DNA from 2 places in the Variovorax sp. OK605 genome. Region 1 is predicted to be linked to the other one. Evidence: riboswitches for the same ligand, from Rfam matches in the RefSeq annotation. Region 1 holds a riboswitch; the other holds the start of a gene.
What was found. A riboswitch is a leader RNA that binds a small molecule or an ion and turns the genes downstream of it on or off. The one in region 1 is predicted to bind cobalamin.

Region 1 (7,337 bases):
TGCGCCACCGCGCCCGCCAGGCCCAGCAGCGCGCCGGCCAGCCAGGCGCCGAGCGTGCGCGGCAGCCGGATGTCCCACACGATCTGCAGCGCCACCGGGTCGTGCCGCGCGGACAGCAGGCTTTCGAAACCGGTGCTGCCGATGCCCAGGCCCAGCAGCACCAGCGCGGCGCCCAGCACCAGCAGGCCCGCGCCGAGCAGCAGGACGCGGCGCAGATGGGCCGTGTGCCTCACGGCCGCGTTCACGGCTTGCCGCCCTTGCCGCCGTTGCCACTCATGTCGGCGATGCACTTCGCCATCAGGCGCGCCGCCTCGTCCATGCGCGGACCGGGGCGCACCAGCACGTCGGACTCTTCGGCGCTGAAGCGGCAGATGCGGCCCTCGCGCACCGCGCGGATGCCGGCCCAGCCGGGGCGCTGCTCCAGCCCCTGCGCGCTGCGCACGCTGACCATGATGAGGTCGGGGTTGGCGCGCACCACGTATTCGGGGTTGAGCTTGGGAAACGGGCCGAGCGAGGCCGGCACGATGTTCTTCTCGCCGAGCCGCGCGAGCGTCTCGCCGATGAACGACGACTCGCCCGCCGCGTACGGCGCGCTGTTCACCTCGAAGTACACGCGCAGCCCCTTGGCGCCGGCGGGCAGCGATTGGGCGGCGGCCGAGACGCTGGCGTCGATCACGCGCCAGACCCGGGGCGCCTCGTGGGTGCCGAGCACCTGGTCGAGCTTGTCGAGCACGCGGCGCACGTCGGCATGGCTCTTGGGTTCGAGCACCAGCACCTTCAGGCCCAGCGCCTCCAGGCGCTGCGTGACGCGCGAGGACTTGGCCAGCAGCACCGCGTCGGGCTTGAGCGCGACGATGGCCTCGACGTTCGGGTCGATGCCGCCGCCGAGCTGCGGCAGCGCCTTCACCTGCGCGGGCGAATTGGAATAGCGGTCGACGCCGATCAGCCGGTCGCACGCGCCCAGCGCGCAGACCGATTCGGTGAGCGACGGCAGCAGCGTGACGATGCGTTGCGGCGGCTGCGGCAGGCTGACGGTGACGCCGCGCTCGTCGACGATGTCGAGGGCATGGGCGGCGAAGGCGCAGAGGCTCAGGTACAGGGCCAAGCCCAGGGCGGGCAGCGAACGGAACATCTTCATGCGGCAGGTGCCTTCAGGGTCAAGGGCAGGCCGGCCGCCATCAGCGTGACGCGGTCGCAAGCGGCGGCCACGTCCTGGTTCAGGCGGCCCAGCGCGTCGACGAAGGCCCGCGTCTCGCGGCCGAGCGGAATCACGCCCAGGCCGATTTCGTTGCCCACCACCACCACCGGGCCCGGCGCGTCGCGCAGCGCCGCCATCAGCAGGCCGGCGTGCGCGGCGGGCGTGCGCGTGGCGGGCCGTGCGTCTTCGCAGGGCATCGGCATCATGAGGTTGGTGAGCCACAGCGTGAGGCAGTCGACGACCACCAGCGTCTCGGGCGCGCTCTGCGTGACGATGGCGCGCGCCAGCTCGATCGGCTCCTCGATGGTGCGCATGCCGGGCACGCGCTCGGCGCGGTCGGCCTGGTGGCGCACGATGCGCTCCTGCATCTCGTCGTCGTAGGCCTGCGCGGTGGCGATCATCACGGCGCGGTGCCGGGGTGAGGCGGCGAGCCAGTCGATGGCGCGCTGCTCGCCGCGGCGCGACTTGCCGCTCTTCTGGCCGCCGAGGATGAATTCGTGGATGGCGTCGGCGGCCGTCTTCGGCTTGCCCGGCTTACTCGGCTGTGACATGGCTCTCCAGTTCGATGGGCATGGCGCCGAAAAGACGCGCGGTGGCTTCCGGGCTGGACGCGAACCACGCATGGAAATAGCTCGCGCGCACCGGGCCGTGCACGTACAGCGCCTCGCCGCCGCGCGCGCCCACGGGCTGCGTCGCGCCGGGCCGCGCCGTGTGCGCCGCGGGCGGCAGCGGCGTGTCGCACAGCGAATAGTGGAAGGTGTGGCCGCGCAGCACGTGGTTGCCGAGCACGAGCTGCTGCGGGCCGAGACCGGCCAGGCGCTTCTGCATGGTCACGCGGCCGGGCAGCAGGCCCCAGAGGCGGTGAACCTGCGCGGCGTCTTGCGTGGCGAGCTCGTCGAACAGCGCCATCATGCCGCCGCACTCGGCCCAGATGGGCTTGCCCGATGCGGCATGCGCGGCCAGCGCGTCGCGCAGCGGCGTGCAGGCGGACAGCGCCTCGGCGTGCAGCTCGGGGTAACCGCCCGGCAGCCAGACCGCATCGCAGGCCGGCAAGGCCTCACCCGCGAGCGGCGAGAAAAAGGAAAGCGCCGCGCCCAGCGACGTGAGCACGTCGAGGTTGGCGGGGTAGATGAACGAGAAGGCCGCGTCGCGTGCGATGGCGATGGTGCGCCCGGCCAGCAAGGGCGGCACGGCCTGAGCGGCTTCGGGTTCGGGTTCGGGTTCGGGCTCGGGCTCGCGCGCCTCGAAGCGCACCTGCGGCAATTGCGCCAGCGCCATCTGGCCCAGCGGCGTGGCGGCCAGCACGTCGGCCACGGCGTCGAGCCGCGCCATCGCGTCACCCAGTTCGTTGGTCAGCACCAGGCCCAGGTGCCGCTCGGGCAGCGTGAAGCCGGCGTCGCGCGGCAAGGCGCCCAGCCATTGCGAGGGTTCGCGCAGCGCGTCTTTCAGCATGCCCGCATGCCGCTCGCTGCCGACGCGGTTGGCCAGCACGCCGGCCCACGGCAGGCCGGGCCGGAAGTTCTGCAGCCCAAAGGCCAGCGCACCGAAGGTGCCTGCCATGGCATGCGCGTCGATCACGGCCAGCACCGGCAGGCCGAAGCGCTCGGCCAGGTCGGCCGCGCTCGGCGTGCCGTCGAACAGGCCCATCACGCCCTCGACGATCAGCAGGTCGCAGCCGGCGGCGGCCTCGCGCAGGCGCGCGCGGCAGTCGGCCTCGCCGGTCATCCACAAATCGAGCGAGTGCACGGGCGCGCCGGTGGCCAGCGCCAGCCAGTGCGGGTCCAGGAAGTCGGGCCCGCACTTGAAGGCGCGCACGCGCCGGCCCTGCCGTGCGTGCAGGCGCGCGAGCGCCGCGGCGACGGTGGTCTTGCCCTGGCCCGAGGCCGGGGCAGCCACCAGCACCGCGGCGCACGCGGGCTGCCCGGCGGCGCCGGGTCGTTGCGAGGGTTGGTTTATTGAGGCGTCCACTTGAGACCGACGTACGCGGTGCGGCCTGCATTGGCATACAGCCGCGCGAACTGGTAGTCCTTGTTGCCCACATTGTCGACGCGCGCCACCAGGTTCAGGTCGCGCGTGATCTTGGTGCTGGCCGACAGGTTCAGCAGCGTGTAGCCGCCGAGCCTGACCGCGTTGGCCGCGTCGTCGTAGCGACGGCCCGAGGTCTGCACCTCGGCGCCCAGCGTCCAGCCGGCCACGCGCCAGTCGGCACCGAGGGTGGCGTGGCGCTGCGCGCGGCGCGCCAGCAGGTTGTGCGTGGCCTCGTCGCGCGGGTCCTGGAAGTCGACCGAGCCGCGCAGCGTGACGTCGCCCAGGCGCTGGCTGCCCGACAGCGTCGCGCCCTGGTAACGAGCGCGCGCGGTGCTCGAGTAGCAGCCGAACGACGAGGCGCAGCCGGTGGCCGAGCCGTCGAACACGATCAGGTTGCGCACGCGGTTCTTGTAGACCACGATGCCCGCCTGCGTGCCGCCGTCGCTGTACTGCAGGCCCAGCTCGGCGTTGCGGCTCGACTCGGGCTTGAGCGTGGGCAGGCCGTACTCGCTGAAGCGCTGGTACAGCGTGGGCACGCGGAAGGCGGTGCCGGCCGACGCCGTGAAGCGCAGCGCCGGCGTGATGGCGTAGCCGTAGGCCGCGCTGCCGGTGGTCTTGCCGCCGAACTCGCTGTCCTTGTCGTGGCGCACGTGCAGCTGCAGCGAGTGCGGGCCCTGCACGAAGCCGTAGCCCAGCGAGATGGCGTCCTGCGAACGGTCGCGCGAGAGCAGCTTGGCCGAGGTGGTGGGCGCGTTCTCGAGCGCGTCTTCGCGGCGCTCGAAGGTGGCCGAGACCAGGTGCGGGCCGAAGCGGAACTCGTTCTGGAACAGGTAGCCGCGCAGGTTGGTTTCGGTGCGGTAGAACGAAGGCTGCGTCTTGTAGACCGATTGCGAATCGGTCACCTGCACGCGGGTGCTGTAGATGTCGTTCCACCTGGCCGACCAGGTCAGGCCGGCGGTGCGCAGCGTGTTGTTCGACTCGTCCTCGCGGAACAGGATCGGCAGCTTGGTCTTGTAGGCCACCGAGGGGTCGTAGGCGGCCGTGGTGTCGCTGGTGAGCAGCGTGGCCTCGATGCGCTGGTCGGGCGTGATCTGCAAGCCCAGCTTCACGTTGCCCGAGGTGCTGTGATAGCCGTCGCGGTCGGGGTTGGTGAAGCCGTCTTTCACCACGTTGCGCTTTTCCACCGGCTGCAGGTTGTAGCCCTTGCTTTCCTCGTGCGCCACGCCGAACGAGTAATCGAACAGGCCCGACTTGCCGCTCACGCCGCCTTCGATCTTGCGCAGGCCGTTGCTGCCGAAGCCGATGCCGGCGTAGGGGCGCACGCCCTCTTCGCCGCGCCGGGTGAACAGCTGGATCACGCCGCCCACGGCGTCGGAGCCGTACACCGCGGCGGCCGGGCCGCGCAGCACTTCGATGCGGTCGATCTGCGACAGCGGAATGCCTTCCCAGCCGGCACCGCCGGTGGATTGCGAGTCGATGCGCACGCCGTCCAGGTAGACGGCGGTGAAGCGCGTTTCCGCGCCGCGGATGAACAGACTGGTGGTGTTGCCCACGCCGCCGGTGCGCGAGATCTCGATGCCGGGCAGGCGCGAGAGCACGTCGGCCACGCCGGTCGCGCCGCTGCGTTCGATGGCCTGGCGGTCGACGATGGACACATCGCCCACCAGCTCCGACAGCGGCTGCGGCGTGCGGTTGGCCGTGACCACCGTTTCGACCAGCGCGGGGGTTTCCTGCGCATGGGCCACGCCACCGAAAGCGCCGAAGGCGGACACCAGCGCCAGCGGCAGGCAGGCGACACGGAGACGGCGCGCAGGAGCGCTACCGCGTGAAAAGCAAACGTGGGAAATCATGAATGAACCGAACGAACGTCAATGCCCCTCGCCGGCCTCCCCGCCGGCGCCACGGGGCGCCATGGCTGCCTGGTGCACGACCTTCATTCGTCGATGCATGCGGCAGCCGCCTTGTTGGCCGGTATCCGGGCTGGCAGAACGACCCCCACCGCCTTCCCAGGCACCTGTTTCAGGGCGCCCAGTGGCTTGGATGGAAAGGGGTTGGCGCCTTGCGGCGCCGTCTGCTTGACCGTTGCGGGGGCAGCGCAGGCGGCTTCGGCCGGGTCCCGATGCGAATTCGGGGGGCGTCCACTCCTGCTTCCCGTTGAACTGCGCCGTGTGAACCACGCCGCGAGCACCAACGGGCGGCATTTTAGGCCCTGGCGATCGCGTTTTAAGTCGAAAGTTGCGCTCGCCGCTAACATCGATGCCCATGATGCGGCCCGCCACGGTTTTCCTGAATCTTCGTTCGGCGCTGCAGCGCCTCTTTGGTGTTTCCGGCTGGCAATCGATGCTGCTGTGGTCGATCGTGGCGGGGCTGCTGGGCACGCTGGCCACCGAACTCTTTCGCGCGGCGCTCTATCACTTCGAGCACCTCTTCCTCGGACCCGGCGACGGGCTGGTGGCCATGGCCAAGAGCCTGCCGTGGTGGGCGCGTGTCGCCTGCCCCGCGCTCGGCGGGCTGGTGGCCGGCGGACTGCTGGTGCTCGCCAGACGCGTGGCCGTGCGCAGCGCCACCTCCGACTACATGGAAGCCATCGTGCTCGGCGACGGGCGCATTCCGGTGGCACAGACGCTGGTGCGCAGTGCGTCGTCGCTGGTCAGCATCGGCACCGGCGGCTCGATCGGGCGCGAAGGCTCGATGGTGCAGCTGGCGGCGCTCGCGGCCTCGCTGCTGGGGCGCGTGTGCCGCTTTCCGGTCGAGCGGCTGCGGCTGCTGGTGGCCTGCGGCGCGGCGGCGGGCCTGACCGCGGCCTACAACGCGCCCATTGCGGGCGCCTTCTTCGTCGCGGAAATCGTGCTGGGTTCCATCGCGATGGAAAGCGTGGGGCCGATCATCATCGCCTCGGTGGTCGCCAACGTGGCGATGCGCGCGCTGCCCGGCTACCAGCCGCCGTACAAGATGCCGGCCTTCCCCGAGATCCACGGCACCGAGGTGGTGCTGTTCTGCGTGCTGGGCGTGCTGCTGGGCTTTGCGGCCGTCGGCTTCCTGCGCGCGCTGCAGGGCAGCCGCGCGCTGTTCTCGCGGCTGCCGCTGGCGCTGCCCTTGCGGCTGGCGCTGGGCGGGCTGCTGATGGGCGCGATCTCGGTGCCCATGCCGGAGGTCTGGGGCAACGGCTACAGCGTGGTCAACGCGGTGCTGCACACGCCATGGCCGTGGGCGCTCATTGCGATGGTGCTGGTCGCCAAGACCGCGGCCACGCTGGCCACGGCGGGCTCGGGCGCGGTGGGCGGCGTGTTCACGCCGGCGCTGTTCTTCGGCTGCATGGTGGGGGCGCTGTTCGGCCAGGGCGTGCAGGCGCTGTGGCCGGCCGCTACTTCAGCGCCGTTCGCCTATGCCATCGTCGGCATGGGCGCGTTCCTGGCGGGCGCCACGCAGGCACCGCTGATGGCGATTCTCATGATCTTCGAGATGACGCTGAGCTACCAGGTCATGCTGCCGCTGATGGCGGCCAGCGTCATCGCGTACTTCGTGGCGCGCTCGGCCAACGCGGGCTCGATGTACGAGATCACGCTGCGGCGCAACGAGCAGCGCGACACGCAGCTGCGCCTGCGCGGGCTGCACATGCGCGACCTGGTGCAGCCGGCCGAGACGGTGGTCGGCCCCGGGGCCGACCGCGAGGCGATGAGCAGGCTCTTCCTGCAGCACCCGGTGAAGTACCTGTACGTGGTCGATGCGAGCAACCGCTACCTGGGCGTGGTGCCGCTGTCGGCGCTGGGCACCGCGCCAGAAGAAACCACGGCGGGCGCCCTGCTGTCGCAGGCCATCCTGCCGATTGCCGCCGACACCGGGCTGGGCGAGGCGCTGCAGCGCTTCCTCGACCACCTGGGCGAGCGGCTGCCGGTGATCGAGAGCGCGCAAGACCCCGTGCTGCTCGGTGTCGTTGCCAAGAGCGCGCTGCTGGCCACCTACGTGCGGCTGAGCGAGCCATGAAAGGTTTGATCGGCGGGCTGCGAAGCCGCAGAATCCCGAGCACGCCGGGCGCCGCGCCCAGCCTCGGCGGGACCGATTTCCCGGGAAACTACAATCGCCAACCATGCCCGCCTCCAGCCCTATCGAC
Region 2 (7,337 bases), on a different contig from region 1:
CCAGCGGCTCGACCAGCACGACCGTCATGTAGGCCGCGCCGAAGCTGGCGATCTGGCTCAGGTTTTCGAGCCCCGTGCCGCGCCCGAAGAGCGCCCAGAAGCCGACCCACACCACGATGCCGCCCTGGTAGGCCACCGACAGCTTGAAGGCCTGCTGGTAGCTCAGGTCCACATAGGCCACGTTCTTGGGAATGATCCGCTGCGCCAGCGCGGCCGTGGCGAACAGCGGCACCAGCAGGGTGGTGACGTTCATGCCGTACTGCGGAATGTCCTGCGGCTCGAAGAACAGGCCCTGGATGAGCAGCCCGCCCGCCAGCCCGATGGCCGCGGGCGCCAGGCCGAACACCAGCAGCAGCGTGGTGCCCAGGATCAGGTGCACCTCGGACACGCCCACGGGGTGATGCGGCAGCACCTCGAAGAAGCAGAACACCAGTGCCACGGCAATGGCCGAGCGCAGCACCAGGGCGGCGGGCCCGTCCTTCATGAGGCTGTCGAAGGCCACCTTGCCCGTGTACGCGAGCGCGGCGGCCGCCGTGGCGTAGCTGAGGAATATCTTGGATCCGTCGACGAGACCGGGTTCGATGTGCATCTGGCACCTCCTGTGTTGCACCGCAGTGCGAAAGTTGATTGTTGGTGGATGGGCTTGCTCGCGCAAGCCCCTGTCATGAGCGCTGGGGCAAGCCCCGCGTTCTCGCTTGCGTTCTCGGGGCGGCCGTCGGCCGGGGCCGCAGCCGGCGCCAGCCGATCACCACGCCGCTGGCCGATGCCACGGCGCCGACGATCGACAGCAGCCACACCACGAGGTCCCAGGCCGGCCGGTACTGGATGAGCCAGGGAAAGTCGAGGCTGTGCGCCGCATTGAAGAGCCAGCGGCGCAGGCGCGTGTTGCGGTCGTTGCTGCCGGCGACCTGGCCGCTCGCGGGGTCGATGTAGACCCGGCTGCGCGCCGGGTCGTCGAACTCCACGCGCCAGATGGGCACGATGCGCTCGCGGTGGTGGCCATACCAGTGGAAGTCTTCGCGGGTCTGCAGCGTGGCCTCGGTGATGGCGGCGCCGGGGCGCAGGCGCGAGGCGGCGCGAACGATGTCGTCCTTGGCGATGGACGCGGGCGCTCCAGTCGCGGCATCGACCACGCGCACGCGCGCCTTGGCGTCGCGCAGCTGCAGCAGCGGCCGGCCGTCGAACCACAGCAGCACGGCCTCGCGCGGCGCGGCATCGCCCTCCCCGGCCGGCCATGCAGCGGGCGGCCACGGAAACGGCGACGCGCCGGCGCCGGTGTAGCTCGCCATGGCGGCCGCATCGCCCGGCCCGCGCTGGAACCAGCCGTTGGGGTTCATCGACAGCCAGCCGCTGACGATCCAGGTCAGCACGAAGAAGCCGCCGACGAGCCCGGCAATGTGGTGCCACGCCATCCACCCGGTGTAGGGCGTGACCGCGCCGTTGCGGAACCTGCGCCGCAGGCGCACCCGAAGGATGCCGATGACGATGCCCGTGACGGCCGAGACGATGCACGCCGCCGACAGCCACACCACCACCTCATGCCACAGCGGCGGGTCGGCGCGCAGCGGGGTGAAGTAGATCCAGTGCGGCACGGAACCCAGCCAGTTCCACAAGCGCTCCGAGCGCGTGGTGTCGCGCACCACCTCGCCGTTGCGCTGTGACACGTACAGCTCGGTGCCGGCGGCGTCGCCGACCTCGATGCGGTGCAGCGGGCGCAGCGGGTTCAGGCCCTGCGGCACGGTCCACTGGTCGCGCTCGAGCGTCTCGGCCCAGCGCGCGCCGGGCCGGCCCGAGAAGGCGCGCGCAATGGCTTCGGCCTGCGCGGCATCGACCGGGCCGGGCACGCGGCCGTCGCGCGCCGACAGGGTGTGCCGCCCGCCGCGCGCATCGACGATGCGCCAGACCGGTTGCGGGTCGGTGCCGCCCTGCGTCTCCAGCCCCATGCGCCGCGGCGGCAGCCCGCGCAGGTCTTCCGGCAGCGCATGGAGCGCGGCCGCGGGCGAGACCTGCGCCTGCTCGAAGCGCAGCGGCGCGAGCCCGGCCAGCCGCTCTTCGTCCGTGAGGTTGGGATAGCCCACGTACATCATCACCACGCCCGAGACGAACCACATGACGAACAACAGGCAGCCGCCGATGCCCAGCCACCGGTGCGTCCAGTAGAGCCAGTGCCGGATGCGCGGCCAGGCGCGGCGCCATGCGGAGGTCATGCGAAAGTCCCGTCCCGCTCAGAAGTTGACCAGCGCCGACAGCTCGAACGAGCGCGGACGGCCCAGCAGCCACTGGTTGCCGCTGTTCGAGAACGACACCGGGTACTTGCGGTCGGCCAGGTTGTAGGCGCGCAGCGCCAGCTTCAGCGACGGGCTGGCCTGCCAGCTCACCGAGGCGTCGGCCACGGTGTACGAGCCGATCTTGCGGGTGTTGGCCGTGTCGACCTGGCGCGGGCCGACGTAGCGCACGCCAAAGGCGGCTTCCCATTGCGGCAGGAAGCGCCAGTTGAGCCACAGGTTGGCCGCTTCCTCGGGCACGCCGGTGGGCGTGTTGCCCGCGCGCGAGACCAGCTTGCCGCTCACCACCTCGTCGAAGTCGTCATAGCGCGCGCGCAGCTTGGCCACGTTGGCCTCCAGGTTCAGCGTGGACGTGAGCGCCAGGTCGAGCGTGGCCTCGACGCCTTCGGACGACTGCTGGCCGATCTGCTGCGTCTTGTTGGGGTCGCTGGCGTCGCGCGACAGCAGCTTGTTCTTCTCGATGCGGTAGGCCGCCACCGTCCAGGCGCCGCGGTTGCCGGCCAGCTGGCGCTTGTAGCCGACCTCGACCTGCTTGCCGGTGCTGAGCTCGAACGGCGCCTGCGTGGAGGACGTGCTCACGAGCGAGGTCAACGGATCGGCCGCGCGCGCCACCTGCGCATAGAACGACTGCGACGCGTCGGGCGCGTACACCACGCCCAGGCGGCCGGTGCCGTAGACGAAGGTCTTGTCCAGGTTGTTGGCCGCGTTCTGCAGGTCGCTGCGTGCGATCTTCGCGTGGTCCCAGCGCAGGCTGCCCACCACCGACCACCGGTCGTTGAAGGCCAGCTTGTCTTCGGTGAAGAAGGCGTAGGTGTCGGTCTTCGTCCTGTAGCGCGGCGTGTAGGCCACGGGCGACGCGTAGTTTCCGGGGGTGAACACGAACGGGTCGACCACCGAACGGCCGCCGTAGGGCGAGTCGTTGGAGTGCGTGAAGTCGATGCGGTTCACGTCGAAGCCCACCAGCACCTGGTTGGCCAGGCCGAACAGCTTGTGCCTGAAGGTGGCGTCGGTGCGGCTGCCGATCTGCTCCTGGTCGTGGCCGATTTCCAGGTAGTCGCCGCGCGTCACGCGGCGCGTGGTGGCATTGAAGGTGTAGGTCTCGCTGTTGCGCCAGTGGCGCTTGCTCTCCAACCGGTAGAGCTGGTTGCGCACGGTGACGGCGGCGTTGGGCGTCCATTGCGCGTCGAGCCGGGTCCACTTGTCGCGGTACTTGATTTCCGAGTCGTCCAGGTCGTAGTTCTGGCGCAGGGTCTGGCTGCTCAGGCGGCCGTCGATCAGCGGCACGCCGTAGTAGCGCTGCGGCGACTGCCGGCCTTCGTCGTGCGAGAGCGTGAACTGCAGCTGCGGCGACACATCGAGCCGCACGGCCGCGCTCACGGCCAGGCTCTCGGCCTCGCCGCGCTGCATGAAGCCGTCGCTCTGGCGGTGGCTGATGTCGAAGCGGTAGGACAGCTTGTCGTCGATCGCCCCGCCGCTGCCGAAGGCCACCTGGCGGGTGGCGTCGGAGCCCAGCGTGAGCAGCGCCTCGTTCTGGATCGGGCCGCGCGTAGGCTTCCTGGGCACCACGTTGATGGCACCGCCGATGGCGCCTTCGCCGTACATGACCGAGGCCGCGCCGCGCAGCACCTCGATGCGCTCGACCGACCAGGTGTCGAAGGGGAAGGTGACCGTGCCCGCGGCCGCGTACATGCGCGTGCCGTCGAACAGCTGCATCACCGAGCCGTGGCCCAGGAAGCCGCGCGCCGCCATCGCGGTGCCGCCGTTGCCCGGCCCGGGCGAGCCGGTGATGCCGGTGGCGCGGGTGGCCGCGTCGATCACCGACACGTCGCCGCGCGCGCGGATGGTGTCGCCCGTCAGCACCTCGATGCTGGCCGGTGTTTCCAGCGGCGTGAGGCCCAGGCGGCTGCCGGTGAACGAAGGCTCGTCGATGGCCATCGGCGTGCGTCGCTCGGCCTCGACCTGCACCGGCTTGAGGCTCTGGCCTCCTCCCGCTTCACCCGGTTGCGCGAAGGCGGCGGAAGGCCCGAAAGCCAGGCCCAGTCCGAGCGAAAGACCTGAAAGGCCTGACAGACCCGAAAAGCCCGAAAGACGTGCCCGATGCCGCGGTGCGCGCGTACCCAAGCGCGCGCGATGGCGCGCGGCTGCAGATGCCTGACCCATGAGATGTCCCCTCCGGCCTGCGTCCCCGCAGGCTCCCGACCGATGAAGGACGAAGCGGGAGAGGCGAAGGGACTGCGGCGGTCCGCGCAAGCGCGAAAGGCGGCAGGCCCGGACACGCACTCCCGCAGCGTCCGAAGGCGGTTGCGAAGGCCGGTATCCGGGCTTGCGGAGCGCCGCGGCGCGCACTGAGGCAGTGCGCGCCGCGGCAGAAACCCTCGCCTTCCCACGCCGAAGCGCAGTGGCTGCCGGCCTCCCCGAGGAGGCGCTGGCTGGAGGATTTCCGATCCGCTGACCGTTGCGGGGGCAGCGCAGGAATGACCGCATCGGCAATGACGCGGCGCACCTGCTTCCCGTTTAACCCCGGCGCCATGGGATGGCGGGCGGGGCACCTTCGAACCGTTTGGATCGGTGCCGCCGGAAGAACCGGCACACCGAACCGGCGAAATTATAGGGAGCCGGCCTTGGCACCGTCGGTGCCGAAGAGCCGCCGCATCACGGCGACGCCGGCCACCAGCGCGTTCGAGTAGGTGGCGTAGGGCTCGTGGGCGGCTTCCAGCGGCACGTACACGTGGGAGGTTTCGCCGGGCGTGCCGGTGGTGCCTGCGGCAGCGCCGGCAGTGGCGGCAGCGTCGGCATGGGGCGAATCGGGCATGTCCGGCCGGTCGTCCACCGCTTCCATGATCACCCAATAGAACTCACCCGCCTCCAGTTCATGGACGGTGAGCGCGACGTTTCTCGGTGTGGCCATGGGATTGAAGATGGGGTGGTGATAGGTGAATGGGTAGAGGACGCGTCCGGTTGACAGCTTCCGGGCTTCTCCTACAGAGCCTGCCCGCGGCACGACCTAATGTTGATTTCAGGGACCGTCAGAGAACCTTTTCAGGACACAGGAGGCCATATGAAGCAATTCACTCTGGAACCCCGCATGCGGGCGACCATCGGTGGAGCCTTTTATCCCACCGGCTACTCGATCGTCATGTTTCCGGACCCGGGCGATGCCGACCGCATCGGCCACCAGCTGATCGAGAAAGGAATGAGCGGCGACGAGGTCTACCTGCTGCCCCCGCAGACGGTGCTGGCCGAGATCTCGCCGACGGTGAAGACCTCCGACGACCCGCTGCCCTCCGCCGGCACCGATGCGGCCACGGTACGCGCCTATACCAAGCTGGCCCGCGAAGGCCATGCCGGCCTGCTGGTGAAGACCAGGGACGGCGCGGCGGCCGAACGGCTGATGGAGCTGGTTCGCACCGTGCCCTATTCCATTGCGCAGCGCTACCGCACCCTGGTGATCGAAGACCTCTGAAAACGAAGAGGCCGGCGTCTTCAAGCCGGCACGGCCATGGAAACGGCGCGCTGCACCACGTCGCGCGCCATGGCTTGCGCGAGTTCATGCTCGCCCAGGAACACGGTGGCCGAAGTCTCCTGCGTGAGCAGCTTCGCCTCGTGTTCGTTGTGGCTGCGAATCACCGTCTGGATGGTGGGGTTGAGCGTACGCGCGGTTTCCATCATCTGGCGCACGTTCATGGCGTCGGGCGTGGCCACCACCAGCACGCGGGCGCGCGCAACGTGTGCCTGGATCAGCACGGCCGGGTCGGCCGCGTCGCCCCATACGGCCGGCGTGCCCGCCTCGCGCAGCTTCTCGACCAGCTCGCGGTTCTGCTCGGCCACCACGTAGGGAATGTCGTGCGCGTCGAGTTCGGCCGCAATGCGCCGGCCGACCCGGCCGTAGCCCACCAGCACCACCTGGCGCGACAGGTACCTGGCCTCGGTGGTCGTGGGCAGCTCGGCCAGCGGATCGTCGCGCGACTCCAGCCCCCGCGCGAACGACGAATGCGCGTGCAGCCATTTCTGCATCGGCCCGATCAGGCTGAACCACAGCGGGTTGGTGGCGATCGAAATGAGCGCGCCGGCCAGCACCAGGCTCTGCCCTTCCACCGGCAGCAGCCCGAGCGACACGCCCAGGCCGGCCAGGATGAACGAGAACTCGCCGATCTGTGCCAGGCTGGCGCTCACCGTGAGCGCCGTGCCCAGCGGGTAGCGGAACACCAGCACCAGCGCGCAGGCCGCGAGCGACTTGCCCAGCACGATCACCAGCACCACCGCCAGCACCTGCAGCGGCCGCTCGATGAGCACCGACGGGTCGAACAGCATGCCGACCGACACGAAGAACAGCACCGCGAAAGCGTCGCGCAACGGCAGCGACTCCTGCGCGGCGCGGTGGCTGAACTGCGACTCGCGCATGACCATGCCGGCGAAGAACGCGCCCAGCGCGAACGACACGCCGAACAGCGCCGCCGAGGCGAAGGCGATGCTCACCGCCGCGGCCACCACGCACAGCGTGAACAGCTCGCGCGAACCGGTGCGCGTGACCTGCCAGAGGATCCAGGGGAACACGCGGCGTCCCACCACCAGCATGAGCGCCACGAAGCCGCCGACCTGCAGCAGCGTGAGGCCCAGCGTCTGCCACAGCGGATCGGCCGGGCCGGACTGCGTGCCGCCCAGCGTGCCCGCCAGCGGCGGCATCAGCACGAGCACCAGCACCATGGCCAGGTCCTCGACCACCAGCCAGCCGATGGCGATGCGGCCGGTGAACGAATCGAGGATGCCCAGGCTCTCGAGCGCGCGCAGCAGCACGACCGTGCTGGCCACCGAGAGCGCCAGCCCGAACACCAGCGCCGCGCCGGGGCTCCAGCCCCACCACATGGCCAGGCCGCCGCCGAGCAGCGTGGCCACGCCGATCTGCGCCAGCGCGCCGGGCAGCGCGATCTTGCGCACGGCCAGCAGGTCGTCGAGCGAGAAATGAAGGCCGACGCCGAACATCAGCAGCATCACGCCGATTTCGGCGAGCTGGGCGGCAATGCCCGCGTCGGCCACGAAGCCCGGGGTGAACGG

Region 2: linked by a shared signal. The riboswitch ahead of BM013_RS30510 (TonB-dependent receptor) and the one ahead of BM013_RS22395 (TonB-dependent receptor domain-containing protein) in region 1 are both predicted to bind cobalamin.

Annotation. Positions count from the first base shown of each region.
Region 1 covers NZ_FOWL01000008.1:335,076-342,412, reverse strand. Annotated here, with positions in the region: gene BM013_RS22415 (FecCD family ABC transporter permease) at 1-245, opposite strand, end outside; gene BM013_RS22410 (ABC transporter substrate-binding protein) at 242-1,138, opposite strand; gene BM013_RS22405 (bifunctional adenosylcobinamide kinase/adenosylcobinamide-phosphate guanylyltransferase) at 1,135-1,749, opposite strand; gene BM013_RS22400 (cobyrinic acid a,c-diamide synthase CobB) at 1,733-3,166, opposite strand; gene BM013_RS22395 (TonB-dependent receptor domain-containing protein) at 3,151-5,076, opposite strand; cobalamin riboswitch at 5,175-5,433, opposite strand; gene BM013_RS22390 (ClcB-like voltage-gated chloride channel protein) at 5,489-7,210, shown strand; gene BM013_RS22385 (DUF904 domain-containing protein) at 7,314-7,337, shown strand, end outside.
Region 2 covers NZ_FOWL01000015.1:77,049-84,385, reverse strand. Annotated here, with positions in the region: gene BM013_RS30520 (energy-coupling factor ABC transporter permease) at 1-589, opposite strand, end outside; gene BM013_RS30515 (PepSY domain-containing protein) at 663-2,207, opposite strand; gene BM013_RS30510 (TonB-dependent receptor) at 2,226-4,220, opposite strand; cobalamin riboswitch at 4,576-4,853, opposite strand; gene BM013_RS30505 (hypothetical protein) at 4,891-5,193, opposite strand; gene BM013_RS30500 (hypothetical protein) at 5,344-5,748, shown strand; gene ybaL (cation:proton antiporter domain-containing protein) at 5,769-7,337, opposite strand, start outside.